One region of the Candidatus Sarcina troglodytae genome, then DNA from elsewhere that is predicted to be linked to it. Evidence: a T-box and tRNA genes for the amino acid it is inferred to sense, from the RefSeq annotation. Region 1 holds a T-box; the other holds one or more tRNA genes.
What was found. The T-box of region 1 lies ahead of gltX (glutamate--tRNA ligase). A T-box ahead of a tRNA ligase gene usually reads a tRNA of that ligase, here a tRNA-Glu.
Positions count from the first base shown of each region.

Region 2: it has a tRNA-Glu gene. The T-box ahead of gltX (glutamate--tRNA ligase) is inferred to sense a tRNA for this amino acid. The anticodon was not compared.

Region 1 is NZ_CP051754.1:1,460,297-1,475,644, forward strand. Features, by position in the region: gene clpB (ATP-dependent chaperone ClpB) at 1-397, opposite strand, end outside; gene HH195_RS06545 (GTP pyrophosphokinase) at 642-2,180, shown strand; gene HH195_RS06550 (CvfB family protein) at 2,221-3,063, opposite strand; gene HH195_RS06555 (hypothetical protein) at 3,257-4,267, shown strand; gene HH195_RS06560 (hypothetical protein) at 4,296-4,643, opposite strand; gene HH195_RS06565 (Lrp/AsnC ligand binding domain-containing protein) at 4,888-5,358, shown strand; gene HH195_RS06570 (DUF378 domain-containing protein) at 5,461-5,667, shown strand; gene HH195_RS06575 (phosphoenolpyruvate carboxykinase) at 5,710-7,458, opposite strand; gene HH195_RS06580 (ComEC/Rec2 family competence protein) at 7,646-8,494, shown strand; gene gltX (glutamate--tRNA ligase) at 8,561-10,228, opposite strand; T-box leader at 10,280-10,506, opposite strand; gene HH195_RS06590 (ribonuclease H-like domain-containing protein) at 10,585-11,265, opposite strand; partial or broken gene HH195_RS06595 (FeoA family protein) at 11,561-11,779, shown strand; gene feoB (ferrous iron transport protein B) at 11,805-13,571, shown strand; gene HH195_RS06605 (FeoB-associated Cys-rich membrane protein) at 13,588-13,743, shown strand; gene argS (arginine--tRNA ligase) at 13,755-15,348, opposite strand, start outside.
Region 2 is NZ_CP051754.1:2,391,936-2,407,283, reverse strand. Features, by position in the region: gene HH195_RS11245 (ferritin family protein) at 262-804, shown strand; gene HH195_RS11240 (ferritin family protein) at 854-1,396, shown strand; gene HH195_RS11235 (acyl-[acyl-carrier-protein] thioesterase) at 1,532-2,287, shown strand; gene HH195_RS11230 (BaiN/RdsA family NAD(P)/FAD-dependent oxidoreductase) at 2,363-3,610, opposite strand; gene HH195_RS11225 (hypothetical protein) at 3,801-4,364, shown strand; tRNA gene HH195_RS11220 (tRNA-Glu) at 4,536-4,610, shown strand; tRNA gene HH195_RS11215 (tRNA-Val) at 4,618-4,693, shown strand; tRNA gene HH195_RS11210 (tRNA-Asp) at 4,708-4,784, shown strand; tRNA gene HH195_RS11205 (tRNA-Glu) at 4,789-4,863, shown strand; tRNA gene HH195_RS11200 (tRNA-Val) at 4,870-4,945, shown strand; tRNA gene HH195_RS11195 (tRNA-Asp) at 4,959-5,035, shown strand; tRNA gene HH195_RS11190 (tRNA-Thr) at 5,041-5,115, shown strand; gene HH195_RS11185 (ATP-binding protein) at 5,170-6,204, opposite strand; gene HH195_RS11180 (DnaD domain protein) at 6,197-7,213, opposite strand; gene HH195_RS11175 (S8 family serine peptidase) at 7,302-8,501, opposite strand; gene HH195_RS11170 (DMT family transporter) at 8,580-9,014, opposite strand; gene HH195_RS11165 (dUTP diphosphatase) at 9,143-9,622, opposite strand; gene HH195_RS11160 (hypothetical protein) at 9,796-10,341, opposite strand; gene HH195_RS11155 (UDP-N-acetylglucosamine 1-carboxyvinyltransferase) at 10,785-12,038, shown strand; gene HH195_RS11150 (MBL fold metallo-hydrolase) at 12,055-12,849, shown strand; gene HH195_RS11145 (SEC-C metal-binding domain-containing protein) at 12,970-13,467, shown strand; gene rlmH (23S rRNA (pseudouridine(1915)-N(3))-methyltransferase RlmH) at 13,686-14,165, shown strand; gene HH195_RS11135 (DNA cytosine methyltransferase) at 14,349-15,347, shown strand.

The sequences.
Region 1 (15,348 bases):
ATTTATCTAAAATAAGCCCTACGCCCTTTGAATCAATATCCATAATTGCTAACATAACATGCTCTACGCTAACATAAGAATCTCCAAATTCTTTAGATAGTTGCTCAGCTTTTATAAGAACTTCATTTATTCTCCTAGTTGCTGTAACTCCTGTTGATTTAGCAGCTTCTCCTAAAACTTTTGGAAGACTATCTATTTTTAAGTTAGTTTCTCTCTCAAGTGATTTAATATCAACTCCCATTTTCTCGAATATATTAGGAATTAATCCATCTTCTTGATTTATAAGAGCCGAGAATAAATGTATTATATCTAGCTGTTGATTATTATATTTTACTGCTATTTCATATGCATCATTTAAACTTTGTTGAACCCTTAGTGTCATTTTATCAGCATTCACAAATATCATCCTCTCTATCTAAAAATTATATTGAAGATATTTTAACATAAAAGAACTAAAATGTTAATATCTTATTAAATATTTTTATCTTTTTTTCAATTATCTTGAATTAAATTATTTAAATACATATACTCATTGTTATTATTTAAATTAATTGATATCATATTAATTATATTACCTATATATTATAATTATTTTTTACAAATTTTATACCCATGATTAAACTTAAAAGGAGGAGAACAGCTTGGAATTAGAGGTATTTAAATTTACTAATGAATCATTATTTATTTTACAAAAGTTAAAAAGCAATTTAAATCATGCTTCAGATTTTTTAGATGATTTCTTTTTTAATCTATTAAACAATTCATGTGATGGTTTTTTTAATATTTCAACTAGAGTAAAGTCATCGTCTAGCCTTAAAGAAAAAATTATACGTAATAACTATTATTTAAAATATAAAACCCCAGAAGAACTTTTCTATAATTTATCTGACCTTATAGGTATTAGAATTGAATGTAGATTTATAGAAGATGAAGATAAAATTTTTAAATTTTTAAAATCATCTTTTTGTAACAAAAATTGTGAAGGGTTTTATTTTCACAAATCTAATAAAAATATATTTTTAGATTTAAGAGATGAACAACCCTTGAAACAGAAAAATGGATTTAAACTATACAGAATAGATGGATATATTATATCTGAAAATCACAAATTTAATTTTGAACTTCAAATAAAATCTATGGTCAACATATTTTGGGGCGAAATAGAACATAAAGTTATTTATAAAAATTATAATATGGTTCTTGGAGATACCTTTTATAAAAACATATTAAATTCTATAAAAAGTAATCTTTGCTTAATTGACAATCAACTTCTAACTATTTATAATCATATAGCCTCTAACAATTTACAACTTGCACAACCAAATGTTAATAAGCAAGGCTTAGAGATATTATTATCAAAGATGATATTTGATATTTATTCTTATAAAGTAAAAAATGAACTTGGAGTTTCTATAGATTTTAGAAATGCTTGTGACATAATAATAGATTATATAATTAAAAAAAATAACTGCATATCTTCTGAAGAATATTATAAAACATTTATAGATACTTCCATAAGACTAAATGAGATACTTAAAAATCCTATATCGTTTAAAGAAAAAATATGCCTTGAAGAAAATTTAAAATTTCATTCTGATTTTTCTAGTATTATAGGTAATAAGTTAGCTCAAACTATAAACACTGATTTTCATTGGAATTTATTTTTTAAAATACTTTTTGAAATAGAACCTTTAAATGATACAGGAGATTTTAAAAACTTTATAAATTATTTAGAAGATATTTTTTCTAATAGACCTATTTATCTGAATTTATATCTCAAATTTTCAAAAGCAGAAGTTGAAGAAATCAAAACTGACTTATTAAATGTTATTTGTACAAGCTTCTTAGATATTAATTCTATTACATTTATATATAGAGATAAATTAAATGAAATATTTAACGCTATAGAAAATCATATAAACTTTATCACAGACAATTTAGATAATTTTATTAATTACAGCAACAATAAATATATTTATTGCAAATTACTTCATTTTAATATTCTTCTTATATTTAATAAAAAAATACAAGTAAAAGATTTAAATAATTTTATAGATTGTGTTAAAGAAAAAAGTAGTAAAATTAGATTTACATCAAAAGGACTTAAATATATATCCACTTTAGATTTAAATTCATATATATACTTATCAAACTTCATGAACTATATATATATTAAATAGTAAAAAGATAAGCTACACCAATATTTGGCATAGCTTATTTCTATTCTTTTAACTTCGTTCCAAAGCTCCCTTGTTCTATAAGATTTTTCTTCATAAGTCCACCTAAAGCCATTTTAAAATAATTTTTAGATGTCTTAAATTGTCTTTTTATATCATCTGGAGATGACTTATCATTATAAATCATTTCACCTCCATTTTCTTTTAAATATTCTAATATCCTCTTTTCTAAATCATCTTTTTCTTTAAGCTTATATTGTCTTAAAGAAAGTCCTATTATTCCATCTTCGTACACCCTTTTTATTTTACCTTTTACAATATCCCCTGGAAATATCTTTGTGAAATATTCATTTTTTAACACAACTGCTCTATATTTATTATCTACCGCAACTCTTAATGAGCCATTTGTTTGGTAGCCATAAACCACTCCCTCTACATCACTCATTAATTTAACATCTTCCATTTCATCTAAATATTTATCAACATCTGTTGTTGCTGCAAGCCTTCCTGTTTTATCTAAATATATATATACTAAATATTTTCTACCTTCTTCAAGTTTATATTTTTGTTCTCTAAGTGGAATTAATATATCTCTTTCTAATCCAAAATTTACAAAAGCTCCAAAATTAGTTATTTGAGTTACTTCAAGATACGCAACATCCCCTAAAATAGCCAAAGGGGTTTTTAATGTAGCAATTAAACGATCTCTTGAATCTCTATATATAAATGCATTAACTACATCTCCAATATTTATCTCCTTACCTTCTGTATTAGCATTTGGAAGTAATATATCATCTGAACTTTTTTTAGTTCCTCTGTCTAAATAATATCCAAAACTAGCCTTTCTAACTACCTTTAATTCATTAAAATCACCTATATTTAACATATAATTCCTCCATTTTTAGATTAAAAGTAAAACTTTAATCTCATTTTTTTAATAAAATTTCACTGTGATTTGCTTTGTTGTAAGAAACAATCATAATTGTACCATATAATTCACCTTATTAATATCAAACTTTATAACATTAATAGCACGTAAAATTAATATATATTTAATATTAATATATAGAGGTGACTTTATGCCCGAAAAAGAAACTGTTACTATGTATAAGGAACAAGATTTTAAAGACTTAAATTTTTATTATGGCGTATCCTCTGACTGCCTAACTTCTTTTAAAAGAGATGAACAATTTACTATTCTAAATGAAATTAAAGATTTAGGATTAGATTATGCCATAATAAGCCATGAAAATAAGGATTTAGATTACACTTTTAATAAAAAAAATACTACTTTATCAACTTGGCAATATTTATCTAAAATTATTCATAGATTTAACAAAAAGAATGATAACTTTTTAGTATTATTAGAATTTGAAGCTTTTATTAAATCTCTAGGTAAAGTAAGTGTTTTAAATACTAAAAGTTTTTTTAAAGGAGATGTAAATAATTTTAAATATTTTGCTATATGGCTACTTCAAAATACAGATTTCCATATAACTATAAATTCGTCTAATAAAACTGTAGAAAATTTTCCATACAAGGAGTTTTTAAATGAAATATCTCCAAGCCTTGACATAAACGTTAGAAGCGATAAAAGCATCTATTCTAATAAAGAAAAATATTATTTTTCACTTTTAGACAACAATTTTAAAGTAGGTGCAGTAGGTCAAAAAAATTATAAATATCCTCCTTATAGCAATTTTAGTAAACTAACATGTATCATTTCTCCTAAGTTAGACAATAAAAATCTAATCTCTGCATTAAATAAGAAACATTGCTTTTTTACAGAATCTAAAACATTAAAACTCTTATTTGCTATAAACGATATATTTATGGGATCATCTATTGAAAAAAACTTATCTGCTGATTTAAATATATATGTATATCTACATGATTACAAGCATAAAATAAATAAAATTTATATACTAAGCAATAATGGTACTATAATAAAAAAAATAGACAATATAAATTTAAACAAAGTTCAATATATATTCAAAAAAAATTTTTCTTCAAAAGAAACTTGGTATGTTATAAAGGTATTTCTTGATTCTAATTTAACAGCAATAAGTTCACCTATTTTTGTAAAATAAAAAGGCTTCATAAAAATGAGGCCTTTTGTTAATTATTTTTTTTTGCTCTATTTGGTTTAGCTTTGGATTTTATTACTATTTTCTTTTCCTTCTTTATTCTAGGATATCCATTCTTATTAATATCTATAAACCAAAGAATAGATATTACACATATATACATCAATACTGCTTGTATTGCGATACTACCTATAGGATTAAAATCTGGAATAAAGAAAGTTGCTGCGAATGTTATTATTGCCGCAGCTAATATTATCCATTTATTCACACGAGTCTTATTAAATACATATCTACCCAATAAAGAAAATGTTATGAACACTACAATAACAAAAACTATGGCTCCTATTGTATAACCAAGAAAGCTGAAAATACTTGACATTTTTCTTCCTCCATAATTAATATTTTCCCTAATAATATATTAATTTAAATTTAATATATTTTCAATAATTTTTTAGAAATGTGCACTTAATTTCATTTATTTGAAAATATTGAATTTATCCTTAAAGTAAAATAACAAATTTCTTGTTTTATTTTATATTTTATAATATTTATATAGAATTTTTATTATTTCTTTGATAAAATAATACATATAATATTAGATTAAATATGGAGAGGGTGATTTTATGGCTCTATCAAACTTTCAATTACAGTTGGACGAGCTTGATCTTCAAATTTTAGATATACTTATTAAAGATTGTAGAACTCCTTATTTAGAAATCGCTCGAATATGTCATGTTTCAGGCGGAACTATTCATGTTAGGATGAAAAAAATGGAGGATTTAGGGATTATTAAAGGTACAAGAATTTTACTTGATTTACCTAAACTTGGATATGATGTTTTATGTTTTGTTGGCATACATGTAGCTGGAACTAAATCTTATAATCATGTTTTTGAAGAATTATCAAAAATAAAAGAAGTTGTAGAACTTCACCTAATAACAGGTGGATATTCTATTTTCGCTAAGGTCATATGCAGAAACATTTCTGATTTACAAGATTTATTAATGAATAAAGTTAATACTATTGAAGGTGTAAACAAAACAGATACCTTTATATCATTAACTCAACCAGTTGATAGAAATATTCAATTTTAAACTCCCATGAGATAGTAGAAAATATTCTACTATTTTTTTGCATAATTATATTGCTTAAAGGTAAAAATAATTACTGCAAAGAAAAGAAAGGGAGTGTTAAATATGAGATCATTAAATATAATTACTCTATTATTAGTTATTATAGGTGCTATAAATTGGGGACTCATTGGATTTTTTCAATTTAATTTAATTGATACAATATTTGGAGTAGGCACTGTATTCTCTAGAATAATATATGCTATCGTTGGAATTTGTGGATTATATGCAATATCTTTCTTTGCTAAGGACAGATACAGGCACATTGACTAAAAGAAAATTAAATAGGCTTACCAAGTATTTAGTGAGCCTGTTTTATAATTGCTCAATTACCTTAAAAAGTTCAAGTGCTGCCCTTCTTGGTCCCTCTTTTTCCAATCCGTCTATAGCTAAGCATGTCTTTATTTCTCCAACTTTTATTTTATTTTGAAATGCTATTCTAAAGTATTTTTCTATTAGTATATTAGTTTTCTCTTTTCTTTGCTCTGGTCCAAAAGGATTTGCAAAGTAAGATTTTACAAGACCTAATTCTGTGGTTGTTCCTTTGGCTATTCTACATCCATCTTTAAATACCTTAATAGCATCCATATATTTATTAAAATACGTTATATTTTTTCCATTTTCATCTATTTTAGAATAATTATTTGCATACAACAAAATATCTACTTTATATCCTTTTATAATTTGTAAATAATTACTAACTGGCATAACTAATCTTGCATTTGTTTTATCCGGATTCATAAATATACTTCTATCTATTTCTTTAAATGCATAACCTTGATCTAAATCATCCAGTCTAACAAAAGCTCCAATTTCCGTACCATATCCTAAAATATTATTATTCTCATCTAATTTTAAAACTCCCATATCATCAAAAACTATAGTCATATCACTTATATGCTCTTCAGCTAAAGATCTAAAAGCCTCTAAACTTTCTGATTTTCCAACTCCACTATCCCCTACTATAACTATATTTGCTTCTTTTCCATCTTTTAATACAACCTTTACCATGGCACCATGAATAGGTAAATACCCATTTTTTATCATTATCACATTATGAAGAGTCAAGATCATTTTTTTCATATAACCAAAATAATCCATTTTATCACAATAATTTATATAACCTAACATAATATTATTTTTTTTATCATCATAAAAATAAGTTTCTAAATCAGTTTCTCCATCTTCAACACCAAACAAATATATTATATCTGGTCTTTTTCCTCTACATTCATCTATTCTAGCTAGTTCAAACAAATTGCAAAGGCTTATCCCATGATTTAAAAAATCTCTATGAAAGTATACATAAGCCAAAAGTTCTCCAACCTTTGCAGGATAGCAAAACCATTCATCTTTATTTAAACTTAGTTCTTTTATTGGATTATAAAAGATTTCTTTAAATACTCCATCTCTTTTATTTTTCTTTGGATAAGTTATAAATGGAGCTTCTAATGATACACTATCTATAAAACAAATATCATCTAAAGCCTCATATTCATTAGGAATAGGCCATATAACATTACTAAGCATTAAACATGCATTTCCACCTGCTGCTAACTGTCTATATACATTTGGTGTATCTCCTAAAAGATTTTTTTCAATCCTTCTATAAAACTTTAAAATAAGCTTTGAAAATTTATCATTTGCATCAGTAAAACTAACTGCAGCTATGCCGTCTTTTATTTTATTATTATGAATTAATGTATATCTTTCAAGTTTTCTCCAAAAAGAATATATATCTTCTATAACATTAAAAAATAACTTATTATCTTTCAAAATATCCCTAAAATTATTATTATAACTTATAGCTTCATCTACATTCATCATAATTAAAAGTTTAAATATACTGGTAATATTATCTACTATATATTTTATATCGCTACTTTTCAAAGAAGCTTCCAAAAATTTAAAATTATTTGTATTTCTATTTTTAGATTTTTTTAAATATTCTTCTATTAAATTTCTAAATCCATAACTATCTAAAATTGTCTCAAAACTATTACAATATTTTTTAGTAAAATCAATAGTTACTTTATCATTATTTAAATAAAATTCACTTTTCATACAACCATCCTTTTTATAAATATAGAGTTTAAATTTAATAATATTAGTAAATAATTAAATATAACTAATTATTTCATAAATATTTATATAAGCTATTTATTTTGTTGTAGTTAAAATTTTATAAAAACTTTTTAAAATATATTAATCTAAGTTAATATTTATTACATTCTATTTAGGAGATGATTTTATCAAAATAAAAAAACAACTATTTATTATATTTCCAATCATATTTTTCTTTCTGTTTGTTTTCATAAAAAACTATCCTAAAAGTACACAAAATAATTTTTTTAAAGTTCATTATATAGATGTAGGACAAGGAGATGCCTCTCTTATACAAGTTAATAACAAAAATATTTTAATAGATTCAGGTCCTTATGATTCAAAAGATACTCTTGTTAACTATTTAAAAAGTTTAAATATAAAAACTTTAGACTATATAATCGCAACCCATCCTCATGAAGATCATATAGGATCTATGGCAACCATTATAAAATCATTTAATGTATTAAATTTTTTTGCACCAAAAGTTTCTCATAACACCGAAAGTTTTTTAGATATGCTTTATGAACTTAATAAAAAATCATTAAAGATAAATGTATTAAAACAAGGTATGGGTTCTTCAATTGACTTAGGTAATAACACATCGGTTGAAGTTTTCTCACCAATTAAAGAAACCTATGATAATTTGAATAATTATTCTCCCATTATGAAAATAGTTTATAAAAATACTTCCTTTTTATTTACTGGTGATGCTGAAGATGATTTAGAAAAAGAAGTTTTAAATTCTAATGTAAATCTTTCTTCTGATGTATTAAAAATTGGGCATCATGGTAGTTCTACATCAACAAGCGAAAAATTTTTAACAGCTGTATCCCCGAAGCTTTCAATAATCTCAGTTGGTATTAATAATAGCTATAAGCATCCTAGCACTAAAACATTAAACCTTTTAGATAAATATAATATAAGATATTACAGAACTGATGAAGATGGTACAATTATTATTAAATCTGATGGAAACAGTCTTTATATTAATTAAAATTTTATAATAAAAATAAACATAGGTATTTATTATACCTATGTTTAAAATTAAGTTATCTTTCTATTATAAATTTATAAAATCCTCAAATCTTTGTCTAACTTTATTTTCACCCATTATTTGCATAATAGTATAAAGATCTGGAGTATTACTTCTATGAGTAATAGCTGCCCTAACAGCTCCTGCCACATCAGATACCATTCCTTTAAAATTTTCTGGATTTTTCTTATAGGCTTTTCTATCTGTTGCATATCCTAAAGATGCTGCTAATGCTTTTAATTCATCAAACCAAACTGAATTATCTGTATTAAAGTTATAAACCTCTTTATATTTTTTTATTATTTCTTTTGCATCTTCTATGTTTAAAGTCTTTGGAAGTTCTACATCATTTATTGTTTCTTTAGCAAATAACTCATCAAAATAATAGAATATCTTTCCTTCTACTTCATTCCATTTAGCAAAGTCTTTTCTTGGCTTTGGACCATTTTTCTCTATATTAAATACTTTTTTTATCATATCTTCATTAGCAACTAAAAGTTCATGAATTTCTTTATTATACTCATTTGACCACTTTTCATAAAGGTTATATACCTTTTCTGCATTCATTTTGCATATAACCTCTTTACTTACGTCCCCTAACTTAACTATATCAAATAGTGCTCCACTTTTACTCATTTTTTCTAATTCTACAACATAATCATGATAATCTGCATCTTTATTTTCTATTCTCCATTCTTCAAAAGCAGAGTTTATTATATTTAAAAGATACTCTATAACAGATTCTATTGGATATCCTTGTTCATCATAATAAGTTACCGCACTTTCAACATCTTTTCTCTTTGATAGTTTTCTCTTTGAATTTCCGTCTAGTTTCATTATGGTTGGAACATGGGCATAATTTGGAGTTTCAAGTCCTAAAACATCAAATAATTGAAGATGTATTGGAAGAGATGATAGCCATTCTTCTCCTCTTATAACGTGAGTTGTTCTCATTAAAGAGTCATCTACAATATGTGCGAAATGATATGTTGGAAGACCATCACCCTTTATAATAACAATATCTTGATTATTTTCTGGGAATGATACATCCCCCTTTATCAAATCATGAAACTTTATTCTTTTTTCTGGATTTCCAGGTGACTTTAATCTCAATATATAATTTTCACCTGATTTTATTTTTTTTATAGCCTCTTCCACATCTAAATTTCTATATGTTGCATATTCACCGTAATATCCTGGAGTTATTTTCTCAGCTATTTGTTTTTCTCTTAAAGCAGCTAATTCCTCTGGTGTTGCAAAACATGGATAAGCTAATCCTTTTTTTATTAAATCTTTAGCAAATACATTATATATTTTCTTTCTTTCGCTTTGTTTATATGGACCATAATTCCCTTTTTCAGAATCTTCTCCTGTTACTCCTTCTGAAAAGTTCATTCCATATTTATTAATACTATCTATTATAAGGCTTATAGCACCTTCTACTTCTCTCTTTTGATCTGTATCCTCTATTCTTAAATAAAAAACACCTTCACTTTGATTTGCTAATCTTTCATTTATTAACGCTGTAAATATCCCACCTATATGTTGAAACCCAGTAGGACTTGGAGCATATCTTGTAACCTTTGCCCCGTCCTTTAAATCTCTCTTTGGATATTTTGTCAAATAATCTTCTATGCTTTCATTAACATTTGGAAATATTAAATCTGCAAGTTCTAATTGTTTTTCAAAATTCATTTTTTTACACATCTCCTTTATAAAAAATTAAAAAGTCCCCCATCCTATAAACTTTAGGACGAAAGACTATATTCCGCGTTACCACCTAAATTGATTAAAACTAATTAATCCACTTATTTTCTCTTTAATGGGAGAACCCATAGTTTTTGCCCTAGTTTTAGGCTAAACTTATAGCTCAAAAGCTTCCTTCTATAGTTTAGTATGTTAAATTCTCAGCAAAATATTTAACTCTCTTTAAAACTAAATTTCTATATACTCTTCTTCTTCACAGCTAAATTATATTTTATTTTTATAGGTTTATTATAACTACATAAAGTTTTATTGTAAATATTATTTTTCTGTTTGTTTACTTTAACTCAATTATCTTCATTCTCTTTACTCTCTTCATTAGCTTCTACGATTAAATTCCATTTAACTAAAATATGAAATAAATTTACAACATCTTGTTCATTATAAACTAAAATCTTTTCAATTTTTTCCTTTGGCATTCTTTCAAAATATTCTCTATCCTTTAAAACTTTATGGAATGTTTTAGCTAGGTTAGACCCAGACATAACTTCACCTTCTCTTTCTATATTAAACTTTTTTTCTAAAGTTTTAAGTCCTATACTTTGTTTAAAAGTATGTTCATAAACCTTTTGTATATCTATAGATCTAAAATAATTTCCAAATTCAAAATTAATCCCATATTTATTAAAAAGATAATTTATAACTGTAAAGTCATTATTCCCCGAAAAAGTAACTATGTATTTTTTCTTTTTATTGGACGATATATCTATAAAATATTTTTTAGCTAAATATAATATATCCTTAACTTCACCTTTATGCTCTATCATATATTGAGTTACTATAAATTTATTTTTCTCATAGTTAAAATATCCTGCACCAAAAACTCCTATGCACTTAGGCTTTTTATATACATAATGTTCTAAATCAAAATATACTGAGTGCTTATATAATTCATCACCTTCTACAAAAGAAAGGGCAAAACTATCATCTAAATCAAAAATAGATATTTCATGCTCCTTTATTATCACTTTATCACTCTTTTCCGTTAAACTTTATTAAACAATATATATTATATCATTATATCAAATGATAGGTATACATTAACCATTTATAATTTACCATATAAATTTCCATATTTAAATATTTTTTGTTAATTTTTTGTTAATTTTACTTTTACTGTTGACTTTTTTAGTATTAATTAATAATATGGTAATATAAATTAATTGATAATGATTTTCATTAGGAGGTATAAGTATTATGAGTTTATTTGACTTAAGATTAGAAAAACATAAAAAGTTTAAAAACACTAAAGAAACTCTAACAAGTCTATATGATTTAAAAATTGGACAAAGTGGAATTATACAAAAAGTCACTGGTAATTCTAAACTTGCAAAAAGGTTATTAGCCCTAGGTTGTATTGAAGGAACTGAAGTTACTGTAAAAGGAGTTGCGCCTTTAGGAGATCCTTTAATAATAAACTTTAGAGGTTTTGATCTGGCTATACGCAAAAAAGATGCTAAAAATATTTTTTTAATGAATTAAAATAATTACTATAGGGGGACTATATATGACAACAATAGCCTTACTTGGCAATCCAAATGTAGGCAAAACAACACTTTTCAATTCATTAACTGGTTCTAACCAAAAAATTGGAAATTGGCCTGGAGTTACTGTTGATAGAAAAGAAGGTTCTTACAATGATATAAAAATTGTTGATTTGCCTGGAATTTATGCTATGGATACATTTTCTAACGAAGAAAAAATTTCAAAAAACTTTCTTAAAACAGAAGAAGTTGATTTAATAGTTAACATAGTGGATGGTTCTAATCTTGAAAGAAATCTATATTTAACCATGCAACTTAAAGAATTTAAAAAGCCAATGGTTATATTAGTTAATATGATAGATGTAGCTACTAAAAAAGGGGTTAACATAGATTATAACGCACTAGAAAAATCATTTAAAGCTAAAGTAATACCTATAATAGCTTCTAAGGAAAAAGGATTAGATGGTATTTTTCAGTTTTTAGATAAAAAAGATTATAGTGATTTTTTAGACACTGAAAAATATTCATTTAGCGATGAAAAAGAAGCTTATAACTACATAGGAAATAAGCTAAAAAAATGCATGAAAATAAATGAAAATAATGACAAGTTAAATACATCACAAAAAATAGATAAGGTTGTATTAAATCCATATTTTGCTTATCCAATTTTTATAGGAATAATGTTACTTATGTTTCAATTTACCTTTGCTTGGGTTGGACAACCACTTTCTGACCTTTTAGATGGATTTGTAGCAGATACTTTAATGCCTTTTGTATCTAATCTTTTAAGCAATACAGCACCTTGGTTCCAATCTTTAATAGTTGATGGAATAATCTCAGGGGTCGGTGGAATTTTGGTATTACTTCCTGTAATTATTGCATTATTTTTCTGTTTAAATATATTAGAAGATAGTGGTTATATGGCCCGTGTTGCATTTATAATGGATACATTTATGAGAAAAATAGGATTATCAGGAAAAGCCTTTATACCAATGATAACAGGATTCGGATGCTCTGTCCCAGGAATAATGGCTGCTAGAACATTAGAAAGTGAAAAAGATAGAAAACTTACTGCCCTATTAATTCCTTTTATGTCATGTAATGCTAAGCTTCCTGTTTATGTTATTTTTGCAGCAGTATTTTTCCCAAATAACGCGACATTTGTTATAGCATCTCTTTATATTTTAGGAATCTTAATGGCATTTTTAATTGGTTTAATATTTAAAAATACATTATTTAAAAAGGATGAAGAACCTTTTATAATGGAACTTCCTGAATATAAAATTCCTGATGCTAAATCAGTATTTAAGGAACTATCTTCAAAAACATTAGGTTTTTTAAAGAAAGCTGGTACTATAATATTTGCCATGAGCGTACTTATTTGGTTTCTACAAAACTTTAATTTTACTGGTCTTGTTTCTGACATAGAGGATAGCTTTTTATTTAATATAGGTTCATTTATAGCTCCAATCTTTAAACCTTTAGGTTTTGGAAGCTGGGAAGCCTCTGTTTCTATTTTAACAGGAATAATGGCAAAAGAAACTGTTATATCTACAATGGAAGTTATATATGCTGGAGATTTGGCATCTATTTTACCATACCATTTTACTGTACTTTCTGCTTTTGCATTTATGGTATTTGTCCTTTTATATACGCCTTGTATGAGTGCTATAGGTACTATAAAGAAAGAATTTGGAGGAAAATTTACTATATTTTCAGTACTTATGCAACTGACAGTAGCTTGGATAGGAGCATTTTTAATATTTAATATAGGATCTTTTTTTATATAATCTAGAGGAAAATTTTATGGAGATTTTAATAACTATTTTAATCTTTAGTTTAGTTTTATATATACTATATAAAAATTTTAAAAATTCATCTAATGGAAAATGCAATTGTTCAAATTGTTCAACTAAATGTTCTAAATATAAAAATCAAGAAAAAAAACCACCTAAAAATTAGGTGGTTTTTAATTACATTTCCTCTACAACATTTATTCCTATTAAGTTTAAAGAATTCTTTATAACTTGAGCTGTTGCTTCTATAAGCTTTAATCTTGCTACTTTTAAACCAGTATCTTCTAAATTTAATACACTATGAGCATTATAGAACTTATTAAACGCTTTTGCTACTTCTATTGTATATCTTGTTACAACAGACGGCTCTAATCTATCTATAGCAAGAAGTATTGCTTTATTAAATCCTTCTAAAACTTTTGTAAGTTCAAACTCCTCTTTAGAAGTTAATTTAGAAAAATCAGCATCCCCATTTATTCCTTCTGATTTTCTTAATATACTTTTTGCCCTTGCATAAGAATATTGAACATATGGACCTGTTTCTCCTTCAAAGCTTAACATCTCATCCCAATCAAATACAATATCCTTTTCTCTTGAATTTTTTAAATACGTAAATAAAACTGCACCTATACCAATTTCCTTAGCCACAATCTCTTTTTCTTTAAGTTCTGGATTTTTAACATTTATTGTTTCTAAAGTTTTAGCAACTGCTTCCTTTAATAACTCTTCAAGTAAAACTACATTTCCTTTTCTAGTTGAAAGCTTTCTATCCGCAAATTTTACAAGACCAAAAGGTATATGAACACAATCCTTCGCCCAAGTATGTCCTGCAAGTTCTAATGTCTTAAACACTTGTTTAAAGTGTAAAATTTGATCTTTTCCAACTACATAAATACATTTATCAAAGTTGTAATGTTTTTTTCTATACATTGCAGCAGCTAAATCTCTTGTTGCATATATTGATGCTCCATCTGATTTTACAACTATACAAGGTGGCATGTTGTATTCATCAAGCATAACAACTTTCGCTCCATTACTATCTGTCAACACATTTTTCTCTTCAAGTTCTTTAACAACTATATCCATCTTGTCATTATAGAAACTTTCCCCTGCCCATGAGTCAAAATCAACACCTAATATGCTATATATATTATTAAATTCTTTTAATGATAAATCCTTAAATCTTTTCCAAAGCTCAACTGCTTCGTTATCTCCATCTTCTAGCTTTTTAAAATACATCCTTCCTTCATCTTCTAAACTAGGATTTTTTTCAGCCTCATCATGGAATTTTACATATATTCTTAAAAGTTCTGTTATAGGGCTTTTTTCTATTGCCTCTTCATTTCCCCATCTTTTATATGCTGAAATAAGTTTACCAAACTGAGTACCCCAATCACCTAAATGGTTTATTCTTACAGTATCATAACCTTCAAATTTTAGCATTTTATATAACGCATTTCCTATAGCTGTTGTAAAAAGATGCCCAACATGAAATGGCTTTGCAATGTTTGGTGAAGAGTATTCAACTAAATATCTTTTTCCATCCCCAATTTTTGAAGAACCATAAGAATCTTTTTCAGACAATATTTCATTTACTATACTTTCACTAAATTTAACCTTATCCATAAAAAAGTTAATATAAGGTCCTAAACTTTCAACTTTTTCAAATCCATCCTTATTTATAACATCCGCTATATCTTTAGCTATCATGTTAGGGGCTTTTTTCATAACCTTAGCTAATTGAAAACAAGGAAATGCAAAATCACCCATA
Region 2 (15,348 bases), 930 kb from region 1:
ATTTATTTTTATTAAAGCTAAATAAAATAAAAAAAATAAAAAAATATTTAAAAAACTATTGTTATTTAATAATAATTATTATATAATAAATTCATAAGATAAGTGGAACAAAACAAACACTTACATATGAGAAATGTTAAATGATGTATAAGTATAAAGAGATGTTAAGAAATGTGGAACAAAACAAACACTTACATATGAGAAATGTTAAATGATGTATAAGTATAAAGAGATGTTAAGAAATTAGGAGGAATTATAGTTATGAAAAAATTTGTTTGTACAGTATGTGGATATGTTTATGAAGGAGAACAAGCTCCAGAAGTTTGCCCAATATGTAAAGTTGGAGCAGATAAATTTATGGAACAATCAGGAGATTTAGTATTTGCTGATGAACATAGAATAGGAATCGCAAAAGGTGTTGACCCAAGAATAATAGAAGGATTACAAGCTAACTTTGCAGGAGAATGTACAGAAGTTGGAATGTATTTAGCAATGTCAAGACAAGCAGATAGAGAAGGATTCCCAGAAGTTGCAGAAGCTTATAAGAGATATGCATTTGAAGAAGCAGAACATGCTGCAAAATTTGCTGAATTATTAGGAGAAGTTGTAACAAACAGCACTAAAGAAAATTTACAATTAAGAGTTAATGCAGAACACGGAGCAACTCAAGGTAAAAAAGATTTAGCAACATTAGCAAAAGAATTAGGATTAGATGCAATTCATGATACAGTTCATGAAATGGCTAAAGATGAAGCTAGACACGGAAGAGGATTTGAAGGTTTATTAAACAGATATTTTAAATAGAATTTAATTATAAAATGAGAGATATATAAGATTAGGAGGAATTATAGTTATGAAAAAATTTGTTTGTACAGTATGTGGATATGTTTATGAAGGAGAACAAGCTCCAGAAGTTTGCCCAATATGTAAAGTTGGAGCAGATAAATTTATGGAACAATCAGGAGATTTAGTATTTGCTGATGAACATAGAATAGGAATCGCAAAAGGTGTTGACCCAAGAATAATAGAAGGATTACAAGCTAACTTTGCAGGAGAATGTACAGAAGTTGGAATGTATTTAGCAATGTCAAGACAAGCAGATAGAGAAGGATTCCCAGAAGTTGCAGAAGCTTATAAGAGATATGCATTTGAAGAAGCAGAACATGCTGCAAAATTTGCTGAATTATTAGGAGAAGTTGTAACAAACAGCACTAAAGAAAATTTACAATTAAGAGTTAATGCAGAACACGGAGCAACTCAAGGTAAAAAAGATTTAGCAACATTAGCAAAAGAATTAGGATTAGATGCAATTCATGATACAGTTCATGAAATGGCTAAAGATGAAGCTAGACATGGAAGAGGATTTGAAGGTTTATTAAATAGATATTTCAAATAAAATTTGTAAATTAAATTAATTAAAATAAAGTATCAATAAAACATATATTCTAAATTATTAAGCCAACTTTTAAATATTGAAAGTTGGCTTTTTATTTGATATAGTCTTTTATATAAATTTTAAAGGGGTGATTAGATGAATAATTTTTACGAAAAAGAGTATGAAATAGCTTATTGGAATACTAATTCAAGGTTGGAGAGTAACATAACATCCATATTGCATTTTTTTTCGGATATAGCAATAAAGCAAGAAGAATCTCTAGGATTTTCTATGGGTGATATGCTTGAAAGTAGAGAAGCATGGGTTCTTTTTGATTATGATATAAACATTATAAGATACCCTAAATATAGAGATAAGATAAGGGTGAGAACCTTTGTTGAAACTATTCGTAGATTTTATGGATTAAGAGGATTTGAAATATATAGTGAGGATGGAGAGTTACTGGTTAAATGTGATTCAATATGGTTTTTAATTGATCTTGAAAAAAGAAGGTTAAAAAGTGCCGATGATAAGTATTATATTGCACATAAACTAGATAAGGGTAATTTAAAGAATTTGAGAAGCAAATTACACATAGACGAATTAGATAAAATTGATATAAATAAAATTTACAATATAGAGCATACACATATAGATAGTAATAAACATGTTAACAATGTTAAATATATGGAGTGGGTAATAGACAGTATGCCATTAGAAATTATAGAAAATTATAAAATTAATAAGTTGAAAGTAAAGTTTGAAAAGGAAGTTCAATATGGTCATAATGTTTTAGTTCAAGGAGAATTGAAAAAAATTGATGACAATACAGTAAAATCAATACATATAATAAAATCAGATTCAGGAGAAAAGTTAACATCTGTTGAAAGCTTTTGGTTTAAGATAAATTAATATGTATTTTATAAATAAGTGTTGATTTTAGAAAAGATAATTTCCTTTCAAAATCAGCACTTAATGAAGTAGTAATCAGTTAAGAGAAGCACTTTTGCCAGCTAAAAATCCAGAACTCCAAGCCCATTGTAAATTAAATCCACCACAATCGCCATCAACATCTAATATCTCACCACAAAAATAAAGATTTTTTACTAAATTAGATTCTAAAGTAGTATTATTTATATCCTTTGTATCAATTCCTCCAGCTGTAACTTGAGCAGAAGAAAAACCATTAGTTTCCAAACATTTAAATTTCCAACATTTCATAAGAGAAAATAGTTTCTTTTTTTCTTGCCAAGTAAGTTCAGAACAAGGTTTATGAAGTTCTGCAATTCCAGCCTCTTTTAAAATTATTGGAATAAGTTTTTTGTTTATTATACCTATCAAGGAATCTATTACAGCTCTATGAGAAAATACAGCAAAATGTCCTTCAAGAAAATTTTCTATATCATTTATAGATTTTTCAGGCATCATATCAACTGTTATGTAAATATCTTTTCCTTTTGATAAAAGCCTTGAGGCAGTCCCTGATATTTGAAGGATAGGAGGTCCAGAAATACCATAGTCAGTAAATAATATCTCGCCAAATTCTTTTCTAAAAGATTTTTCATTAGAAATAACTTCAGCATAACCATTGAATTTAATTCCAGATAAAGCTTTTAAGCTTTTATGTTGAAGTTTAAGTTGAACGATAGATGGAATAGGGGTGATTATTTTATGCCCAAGATTTTTTACAATATTATAAGCACTTCCATCAGAACCTGTTTTAATTGCTGATTTTCCTCCACAGGAAATGATAAGTTTTCCACAGGATATGCTATCATACTCATTATTTTTTGTGGATAATTTAAATTTATTTTTTTTATTAATTATAGAATTTACTTTAAAATTATTATAAATAGGGATATTTCTATCCTCTAATGCCAATCTAAAAATATCTATAACAGATGAGGCTTGTAAAGATTGTGGATAAATTTTTTTATTTTCAAGTTCTATTAAAGGTAAACCTAAATTTAGAAAGAATATTTTTGTATCTTCAACAGTCATAGAATTTAATGCAAAATCAAAAAAGTTATTATTATTGCTATGAAAATTTACAAATGGTGGTTTTATAGAAGAATTGCTTATGTTACATCTTCCATTACCAGTTGTCAAAAGTTTTTTACCAATCCTATCGGTACCTTCAACAATAGCTACATCCATGCCAAGATCTTTTGCAGTTATTGCAGCGATAAGTCCAGAGGCACCACCGCCTAAAACTATTAAATCATGATAAATCATAAAAATTCTCCTTAAAATATTTTAGTAACACTATTATAAACAAAAGTTAATAAATTTCATATAAGTATTTAAAAAATAAAAAAACAATCAAAATAAAATAGTTTTATATCATATATTGTGTTTTCTCATGGAATAATAAAAATAATATTAAATTTTTTAGAGTATTAATCAAAAAAGGAGAAACGTATTTATGAAAATAAAAATTAAAGATAATAATTCTTTAGACAAGGGAAGAGAATTTAAGGTCAGACGTATGAATTATGATCAGGTGGTTGTTAATTATCCAGGGGAAAAAGGTATAGAAATCTTAAAAACTGATGATGTTGAATTTATTAGTGAAAATGAATTTGATGATTTTTTAATAAAGCATAGATATTTATTAAAAATAAAGATAAACAGAGGGATTTCAGTAGTATTTTATAAATATCTTTTTGATGAGTTAGAAAAATTAATACAAGATACAATAGTCGATTTTAAAGTTTTAAAAGATAGTTTTAAAATTGTTAATAAAAGAGGAATGTGGGAAAAAGAAATGGTTATTATGCTAAATCATGAATATAGTATACAAGTAAGTGTTAATGGTGAAAAATTTAAAAAAGATAGTTATAGATATGATGTAAAACAATTAACAGAAGATGAATTAATGGAATTTTGTAAATTTAATATTGAAAAATTAGAAAAGGATATAGAAAATAAAAATAAAGAATTAAACATGTTTAAGGAAATAAAAAGTAATCTCAATGAAAATGTTTAAATAGTGATTAAACATAATAATTAAGATACAGTTTTAAGTAGTATAAAAATGCTAAATGATAAATAAAAAGAGAAAATATTAAAAAAAGTTAAAAAAAATAGTTGACACTTCTTTAGTTTTTCTGTATTATATTTATGTCGGGTAACCGAATATAGGAAATGTTAATTATAAGGCCCGTTGGTCAAGCGGTTAAGACACCACCCTTTCACGGTGGTAACAGGAGTTCGATTCTCCTACGGGTCACCATTTTTAAGGTCGCATAGCTCAGCTGGGAGAGCATCTGCCTTACAAGCAGAGGGTCACAGGTTCGATCCCTGTTGTGACCACCATTTTAAAAAAATACGGTTCAGTAGCTCAGTTGGTTAGAGTGCCGGCCTGTCACGCCGGAGGTCGAGGGTTCGAGCCCCTTCTGAATCGCCATTAAGGCCCGTTGGTCAAGCGGTTAAGACACCACCCTTTCACGGTGGTAACAGGAGTTCGATTCTCCTACGGGTCACCATTTTAAGGTCGCATAGCTCAGCTGGGAGAGCATCTGCCTTACAAGCAGAGGGTCACAGGTTCGATCCCTGTTGTGACCACCATTTAAAAAAATACGGTTCAGTAGCTCAGTTGGTTAGAGTGCCGGCCTGTCACGCCGGAGGTCGAGGGTTCGAGCCCCTTCTGAATCGCCATATTTGCTGGCATGGCTCAACGGTAGAGCAGCTGACTTGTAATCAGCAGGTTGTAGGTTCGATTCCTATTGCCAGCTCCAAAAAACTTCAACACATATGTTGAAGTTTTTTTATTTTACATAAAGAAATTCATCCTAGAATTTATAATAGGATGAATTTGCATTTTGCACTTTAGTTAAATTTTTTTTACTTCGTATTTCTTTAGTATTATTTTTAATTCTTATATCGTCACCATATACATTAAATAATCTAAAGTTTCCAAAAAGTCTTGATGTTATTCTTTCTATGTACATAGTTGTAAGTTCAGAAATATTTAAGTTAGTGGAAATAATCATTTTTTTATTAAGAAGTAATTTTTTATTTAATAGATTGAAAAGTTCTGTTCTTGTAAAGTCAGTTATTTGTTCTGCTCCCAAATCATCTATTATAAGAAGATCACAATTTACAAGCAAATCTTCTAGTTCTATATTATTTTCAAACTTTATTTCCCTTAAATTTTTAACTAGTTCATCTGATGTTCTGTATATAACCAAAAAACCTGAATCTAAAAGAGATTTTGCAATACAATAGGTTAAAAATGTTTTCCCAGTTCCAGGACTTCCGTAGAAAAGGAGATTATCGTTTATATTTTTAAAGTTAGGAATATATTCATTTGATATTGAATTTAATATTATTTGCATATTTTCCCTTGGAGAAAACATCTTATCTGTTCTTTTGTTAGAATAAACATCTAAAGAAAAACTACTAAAATTATTTACTCTTAAAGTATCCTCTAAATGTGAATTTTCATAATAAACTTTTATAAGTTTGTTTTTATAACAAGTACATTTTTTAGGTCCTATGTAACCTGTATCTTGACATTTTGAACATCTATAGTGAAGATTTAAATAATCAGTACTATATCCTCTTTCAACAAGCATTTCATACTTTTTAGCTCTTAAGTCTTCTATTTTTTCTCGAAGCTCATTAAGTTCAGCTTCTTTGTTAGGTGAATTTTTTAGTGCACACATAGATAAATTTAAACATTGCTTTGCTATGTTTTTTTCTAGCTTCATTATTTCAGGATACTTATCTTCAATTTCTTTAGTTCTTTGTTCTAATGATAATTTTTCTTCTTGACGTATTTTTTCATATAAATTCATAAGTTTAGTTTGATATCCCTTAATCATCGTCGTATTCACCATCATCCCATCCTAAAAGTTGTTTTTCTAACTTATCATAATCATATTGTCTTTGAGTGAAGTTAGCAAAGTTAGAAGGTTTGTCTTTATGAAAATTAATATTATTATTTTTGTAATTATTATTTTGTATTTGAGTTTGTTTATTAACATCTTTAGTAGCTATATCTTCTAAAGTAGTTATATTATCTTTAAACCATTTAGCAAGTATGCCATCTATATATCTAAAATCTGCTCTATTTAGCCTTTGTGAACAAATATCACAAGCTTTTAATATAACTTCTATAGAAAAATTATATTGGAATAGCCATTTTTCTATCATATCTTGATGAGGTTTCATAATATCAGAATTCTTTATACCTAAATAATTCAAAATATTTCTTATTTTAGTCCATTTATCTTCATGTTTTGTTATAAGGTTTTGAGCATCATCTACTGTTTTAACTCCTGCATCAAACCAAGAAAGGGCAACCTTTTCAAAATATCTAGAATCATTTTTTCCTTTAGATAAGCAGTATTCTATAAGGATTAATATAAGTTCAGATGAAAAATTAAATTCACTTTGCCAAGATAAATAGTTAGACATTTCAGAGGGAGAAAGAGTTCTTCCTATAAGGTTTTCTATGTCTCTAAGCATATCTTTGTTATTTGATTGAGATAGTGCTGACAAAAGATCTATATTTTTTTTGTAGGTATCTTCTGAGTCTACTAAATCAATAAATTCTATGTTAAAATTATTCATTTTATCTATTGGGTTTAATTTTATCACGCCTTCTTCATTCCAGTATGATAATGCGTTCATAATATCAGATTCTAAAAGGTTAAGTTTAGCAGCGAGTATTGAAGAACTTATTCCAGGTTCACCGCTCATGCTATATTTTAATAAAAGTATATACACTTTTACAAACTCACCGCGAGCTTTTAGCATATATTTATCTATAAATACATTATTGACTGGAGTGAAGTTATTAGCTGAGTTTTTAAGCATAAAAGTACTCACTTTTAGACTCCTTTCTGCTGTTAGTTATGCTATATAAGTATAATAATTATATCAAAGACAGTTTTTGATAACAACATGTAATACTTGTTTATAAAATTGATTTAAAAAATCTTTTTAGGTCTAAATATCCTTGACCAACTGTATCGTTTGAATAATATTCTATTTCATTACAGCTTAAGGTGATTAAAGAACGTAAATCTTTTAAAGTTAAATTAGGAGTATTATCTAATAAAATAGCAGAAAGACCTGAAATATAAGCACAAGCTAAGGAAGTGCCACTAAAAGTTATATAATTATCATTAAGTTTTCTAGGATAAAGCTTAATCCCATTATTTTCGGGAACATATGAGGCATTAGAATTTAAGCAACGTATTTCAGAACAAGCTGCACTAAGTTCTGGCTTTTTTAGATTTTTATTTCCTGATGATGAAAAATTATAAGGTTCAATTTCATGTTTAGTAGTATTTAATCCTCCAACAGTTAAACAATTTTTACATAATGATATGCCCTTTATAGAATTTTCTAGGTTTAAATTGCTTCCAGATGCTACAATAGGAATTATATTTTTAAATTCAGCTAATTCAAAGATAGACTCAAAGCAATTTAATATAAATGGATTATTATCAAATGTTTCAAAAGGAAGGCATAAAACTCTAATGTTTAAAGAGGTATCCATTATTAAAGATTCTATTGCGAATAAAATATCTGATATAAAACCTTTTCCAGTAGAATTAAATGCTTTATAGCAACAAATAGAACCTTTTTCAACTATACCTTTGTATGTTCCTTCAGATGAAATTCCACTTCCGCATATAATTCCAGCTACTGCTGTACCATGTCCATTATCATCATATGGATATTCATAATTGTTTATTAAGTCAACAAAATGTTCAAGTTTATTAAAAGGTTTTACTAAATCTGGATGAGGATAAACTCCGCTATCTACTAATCCTATATTTATATAATCGCTTTTTATAGCTGGCATTTGTAAGTTTATATGATTGGCAGTTTTTAAGCTTAATCCACATAAAAATGCATACGAATCTAAAGAAATAAATTCAATTTCGGGATATTCTAAGAGTCTATTTATAGACCTAGGAGTTAATATAGCACAAATTATAGAGAGTGAGTCTACACTGTTTAAAACTACACCTTTTAGTGATTTTATTTTTTTTTTCATGTCATTTACAAACTTTTTGCATTTTATAATCACTCTATATGACGTGTAATAGGATTTTTCTAAAGAAAATTTTAGATTATTATCTAATTTATTTTTGTATGAAAACATGATTATTACTCCCATTTAAAATACTATAATATTATATATTATGAATGAGAGTAAGTTTTTGATATCTAAAATTTAGTATTAATGAAATTTCCATTTAAATATTATAATCCCTGCAATCATAACAGCAACGCCTATAAATTCATTTAATGAAAATGTTATTTTAGGTGTTTCAAATAATCCAAAGGCATCTATGAGAGCGGCGACTACGAGTTGAGCTACTAAAATAGTGGCTATACCATATGTTGGGCCAAGACCTGCAACAGTTTTTATAACGGTAAATGTTATAATTACACCTAAAACCCCTCCAAGAAGATAAATTTTATTAACAGATACTAAACCTTTCATATTGCCTTTTCCAATAAAAAACATGATGATTAAAGATAAAACAAAAGCTGAACCTTGAACGATAGTTGTAGCTTCCCAAAGTCCTATTTTTTCATTTAATCTTGTGTTTAAAACTCCCTGAATGCTCATAGTAGCCCCAGAGATAATAGCAAGTATTATTGCTATCATAAACAGAACACCTCCTACTATGTTTAAAGTAACATTTTTATATGATTTATTAATGGTACATAAAGACTAAAAATATTAAATGTTAGATAAACATAGTATTTCCAAAATAAAAAAAAACTCTCTAAAAATTAGAGAGCAATTTTGCAAAATTTATTTTGAAAAAATTCTTGTTTTATTTTAGAACTTGAGAATCCAAGAGTTATTCCAAGGCTAATGAAATCTTCAAGTAATGTTTTGTAATGATCCATTGAATTTGAGATTATTAAGTCATTTGTGTCAATAAGTAAATTTAAGAATTGATCGCTCAAACAATAATCATTAGGTTTTACAGCAATGTATTCTAAATTATCATATCCTTTATCTATACCAATTCCAAGTATAAGACTTAAGCAGTCGATATATTTTTTTAGAACAATATTTGGGGAAACTAAATTATCATCATTAGATATCCAATATTTAAAACATTTAGTTTCAGCTGCTAAATTACTAATTTTAACCTGTAAAGATAAGTGCTTTCTAGTATTAATTTTATAGCTAGTTAGGCTTTTATCTATAAAGATATTTTTCATTAAATCCTTCTCATGGGAGAAGAAATCTTTTAAATACATAAAATAACCCCCTTGGCATTATTCGAAAATATTCCTAATAGTAATTTTACAAAAAATTTTGATAATTGAAAAGCTTAGAAAACGAATACATAATAAAAATTCAGTAAATTTAGTAAAAAATTAAGAGATGTAAGAAGTTAACTTTTCTTATATCTCTTATATTGATATAAAAATTAATAAGATGGAAGGGTATAAGTTTTAATTATGTTATCTTTTTTATTATGCGTAGATTTCCAAAGTTCTATATTAGATACTTTAACTACATTTCTTTTAGAAGCTGTTCTAAGTGGTAAAAATTGATTAATTGGTTCACTTTTTTTGATAGGCTTTCCAAGAGAATTAAAAGATAATGGCATAAATAATGGAGAATCAATATTTTCTCTAATAGAAAAGCCATGTAGTTTTAACATATCATTTAAAGATCTATGTAATTTCTTAATATATCCCTTATTCTCTATTCTAAGGCTAGCTGATTTATTTAAATAATCGTGATAATTTAAATCACCTGTTAATTCAATTTTAAATTTTTTGTATGGTTTAATAAGTTTCTTTAGTATGTTATCTAACTTTTCAACGTTTGGATCTTCTAATGTTTCTAAAGGAATATAAAAAGTAGAAGAAGTTCTTGAAATTTTATATTTTCTTTGAATATTCCTCTGTAAAAATTCTATAGATTTTGTTGAATCAAAATCTAAAGTGGCTACTAAATAGTATCTCATACATAAAAACCCTTTCTAAAACCCAATGGGTATAAAAATAAATATTTATAAATATAATGAATGTAATTACTTTTATAGTATAATTTTAATTTTAATATATAATTATTCATTGAAAATTGATTAAATAATTATTAAGTTAATTATGATAAGTTAATATTAAAAAGTAGTTCTTTTATATATAATTGATAGAATTAAAAAAAAACTTTAAATATTGGTTTATTATGATATAATGAAACGTATGAGTAATTTAAAATTAAAAGAATATTAATAAATTAAAAAACTCAAGTTACTAAAAATCTTTAGTTTTAATTATACAATAAAGTTAAATTATTTAAATTTATTAAATAATTATAGCATATAATAACTTTGTTGATAAGAAAGATTTTAAAACCAAATGAAATTAATTAGAAATCAGATATAAAAAAATAGCAAGGGTGAATTTTATGGAAAAATTAATTATAAATGGTGGTAGCTCATTACGTGGTGAGGTTGAAATAAATGGTGCTAAAAATGCCGCAGTAGCATTGTTACCAGCAGCGATATTAGCAAGTGAAGGAAAATGTGTTATAGATAACGTTCCTGACATAGAAGATGTACATTGCTTGGAAAGAATACTAAAAAGCTTAGGAGCAAAGGTTAACAAGTTAAATTCTAACGCTTTAGAGATAAATGCACAAACTATAGATATGGTTAATGCGTGTACTGAAGATGTAAGAAGAATGAGAGCATCTTATTATTTTATAGGAGCTTTATTAGCTAGATTTAAAGAAGCTAGGGTTGAACTTCCAGGGGGATGTCCAATTGGGGTTAGGCCAATAGACCAACATATAAAAGGTTTTGAAGCATTAGGAGCAAAAGTGTCAATAGAACATGGAGCTGTAAATATAATGGCTGAGAAATTAGTTGGGACAAATATATTTTTTGATGTAGTCAGCGTTGGAGCAACTATAAATCTTATGATAGCTGCTACTTTAGCAGAAGGAACAACAACACTTGAAAATGTTGCAAAGGAACCACATGTAGTTGATGTTGCTAATTTCTTAAACTCCATGGGAGCCGATATTAAGGGTGCAGGAACTGATGTTATAAAAATAAGAGGCGTTGAAAAACTAAGTGGATGTAGCTATAGTGTAGTTCCAGACCAAATAGAGGCAGGAACATTCATGATAGCAACAGTAGCAACAAAGGGAGATGTTGTTTTAAAGAATGTAATTCCTAAACATTTAGATTCAATTAGCGCTAAACTTATTGAAATGGGAGCAAAGGTTGAAGAGGGAGACGATAGTGTTAGAGTATATGTTGATGGACCTTTAAAGGGAATCAATATAAAAACAGCACCATATCCAGGATTTCCAACAGATGTGCAACAACCAATGTGTACATTATTATCAAGCGTTCCAGGAAGAAGTTTAATAGTAGAAACAATTTGGGAAAATAGACATAAGCATGTTGATGAGCTTGAAAAGATGGGAGCACAAATAAAGGTTGAAGGAAGAACTGCTATAATAGATGGAGTTGAAACTTTAACTGGTACTTTAGTTAATGCAACTGATCTTAGAGCTGGTGCAGCTTTAGTAATAGCTGGGCTTATAGCAGAAGGTGAAACTCAAATCACTAGTATAGAACATATAGATAGAGGATATCCTCATATAGAAGATAAATTTAAAAAACTAGGTGCAAAAATAACAAGAAGATAAAAATAGGGGGAAGCTTATGATATTTTGCTCATTATATAGTGGTAGTAGTGGAAATAGCATATTCGTATCATCAGAAAATACAAAAGTTTTAGTTGATGCTGGATTATCAGGTAAAAAAATAATAGAAGCACTAGAACAAATAAATGAACAGCCTAATGAGCTAGATGGAATATTTATAACCCACGAACATATAGACCATATAAAAGGCGTAGGAATAATATCAAGAAAGTTTGACATACCTATTTATGCGAATGAAAAAACATGGAATGCCATGGAGAATACTATAGGGAAGATAAAAGAACACAACATAAAAGTTATACCTAAAAGGAGTATTACAACTATAAAGGATTTAGACGTAATTTGTTTTAATACTCCGCATGATGCAATATCTCCTATGGGATATACATTTCATTCAAAAGGAAAGAGCGCAAGTATAGCCACAGATATAGGTACATTTACTGATGAAATTAAAAATAATTTAGCAGAATCAGATGTAATACTTTTAGAGGCAAATCATGATATTCAGATGCTAAAGTATGGCCCGTATCCATACAGCTTAAAGAGAAGAGTTTTAAGTGAAATAGGGCATTTGAGCAATGAAGATTGTGGAAGTGCTCTTTTAGATATACTAAAACAAAATAATAAGTGTAGAAAAATAGTTTTGGGTCATTTAAGCAATACAAATAATGTACCAGAACTTGCATATAGAGCAGTAAAGAATATATTAGATGAAAAGTCATTAATTAGTGAGAGAAAGTTAGATATTAAATTAGCTGATAGAAATAAGCCAAGTAGTTATATTAAGTTTTAGGTTAATGGATAATTTGTGACAATAAGTAAATTATGAAAATACATATTATGTATTGAAACAAATGGTTTTAATTATTATAATTTAAGTAAATTAAAAACTATAGAAAAAGAGGAGTAAATTATGAGCTTATACAAACAATGGACAGACATGGTTGTAGAATATGTAAAAACTAAAGGAGAAGCTGCTTTTTGGAAAGAGTATAGCGATATAGAAACTAGAATATATAAAAATTTTCTAGCTAATCATAGTGAAGTAAAAAAATCTAGTATAACTAATCTTGCTAAAGAGTTTGATGCAAGTATTGAATTTATAATGGGATTTGTTGATGGAATAAATGATAGTTTAAAGACTCCATACGATTTAGAGAAAGTAACTGCTGATGAAGAATTAGTTTTTGATATAGATTTTGAAAAACTTTATTTCAATATGTTAGATGCTAAAGCTGAATATTTATTTGACTTACCACAATGGGAAGCTATTTTCTCCGTAGAAAAGAGAAAAGAGATAGCTACAGCTTATAAACAATCTAAGATAGTTAGAAATGAAAATAAAATCGGAAGAAACGACGCATGTCCTTGTGGAAGCGGAAAGAAATATAAAAAATGTTGTGGTAAATAATACGCAACGAATAGAGGCTGCTAGAAATTCTAGTGGCCTTAACTTAGTTTATGAGTAAATAATACTGAAGTAAGAAATTAATTCTAATTAAGTTTAATTATTATATAAAAAAAGTTTTCCACAGTATATTCACAATAATAAATAGAATATGTGGATAACTTTTAAGTATTTGTGGATAAAATTCAAAAGTGTAAAGGTTATAAGAATGGAGAAAATTAATGAATATAACTATAATTTCAGTAGGAAAGTTAAAAGAAAGATATTTAAAAGATGCAATAGCTGAGTATTCTAAAAGATTAACTAGATATTGTAAGTTAGATATAATAGAACTTCAAGATGAAAAAACCCCAGATAATGCATCTGAAAAGGAAGAAGAATTAATAAAAGAAAAAGAAGGTAGAGCTATTTTATCAAAAATAAAAGAAAATGCTTTTGTAGTTGCTATGGACCTTAAAGGAAAGCAATTAACATCAGAAGAGTTTGCTAATTTTATAGAGAATCAAGGTATTGTAGGAAATTCAAATATTGTGTTTATTATAGGTGGTAGTCTTGGTATTTCTCAAGAGGTTATAAAAAGAGCAAATGAGAAGATATGCTTTTCTAAAATGACCTTTCCTCATCAATTATTTAGAGTGATGTTACTTGAACAGATTTATAGAGGATTTAGAATAATGAAGAATGAACCGTATCATAAGTAAGTGATATTTTTACTTAAAATGGATGATTGGTTATATGTGTAAATAGAGGTATGACTTTTTGATTTTAAATTATTAATAGAGATGCATTATGATATTGATTTATATGGTATCATAATAGATATTATTCGAGATAAATAGTTCAAAAATACATAAGGTACTTAAATATGAATAGGAGGGTCTTTTATGACAGTAAAAGATATGAAATTTATAGATTTATTTGCTGGAATAGGTGGCTTTAGGCAAGCACTAGAGTCATATGGTGCGAAGTGTATATTTTCATCTGAAAAAGATAAGTATGCCATAGAAACATACGAGGCTAATTATGGTGAAAAACCTAGTGGAGATATTACTAAAATAAAGAGTGAAGATATACCTAAGCATGATATACTTTGTGCAGGATTCCCTTGTCAACCATTTAGTATAAGTGGAAAACAGAAGGGATTTGATGATGAGAGAGGGATACACTTTTTCGAGATACATAGGATTGTAAAATATCATAAGCCAAGTATATTATTTCTTGAAAATGTAGCTAACTTAAAAAAACATAATGACAGTCAAACTATAGAACAGATGAGACTTATGTTGGAAGAATTAGGATATATAGTGAATATGAAAGTGCTTAATGCTAGTGATTATAATGTACCACAAAGTAGAAAGAGAATATATTTTGTGTGCTTTAATAAAGATAAATTGCCAATATATAATTTTGAGTATCCTAAACCTATGGAATGTACCACTTTTTTAAAAGATATATTAGAAGATGATAATAAAACTGAATCGTATAGAATAATTAGAGATGATATAGTATTTAAAGATATGGAAATAACTGAATGTGAACCAAAACCAATAAGAATTGGAACAATAAATAAAGGTGGGCAAGGAGATAGGATATATAGTCCGTTAGGTCATGCGATAACATTATCAGCAGAGGGAGGTGGCTCTGGAGCTAAAACAGGAGCATATCTGATTAATGGGCATGTAAGAAAATTGTCACCAAGAGAATGTGCTAGAGTACAAGGGTTTCCAGAGACATTTATAATTGCAGAAAAAAATAATCAAGCTTATAAACAATTTGGTAATAGTGTAGCATTGCCTGTGTTAAAAAACATAGTTGGATGTATAAATAACGCTATTCAACAAGATGTTTATAAAGAGTGTGCAACTGATAAAGAGAGTGATTAAA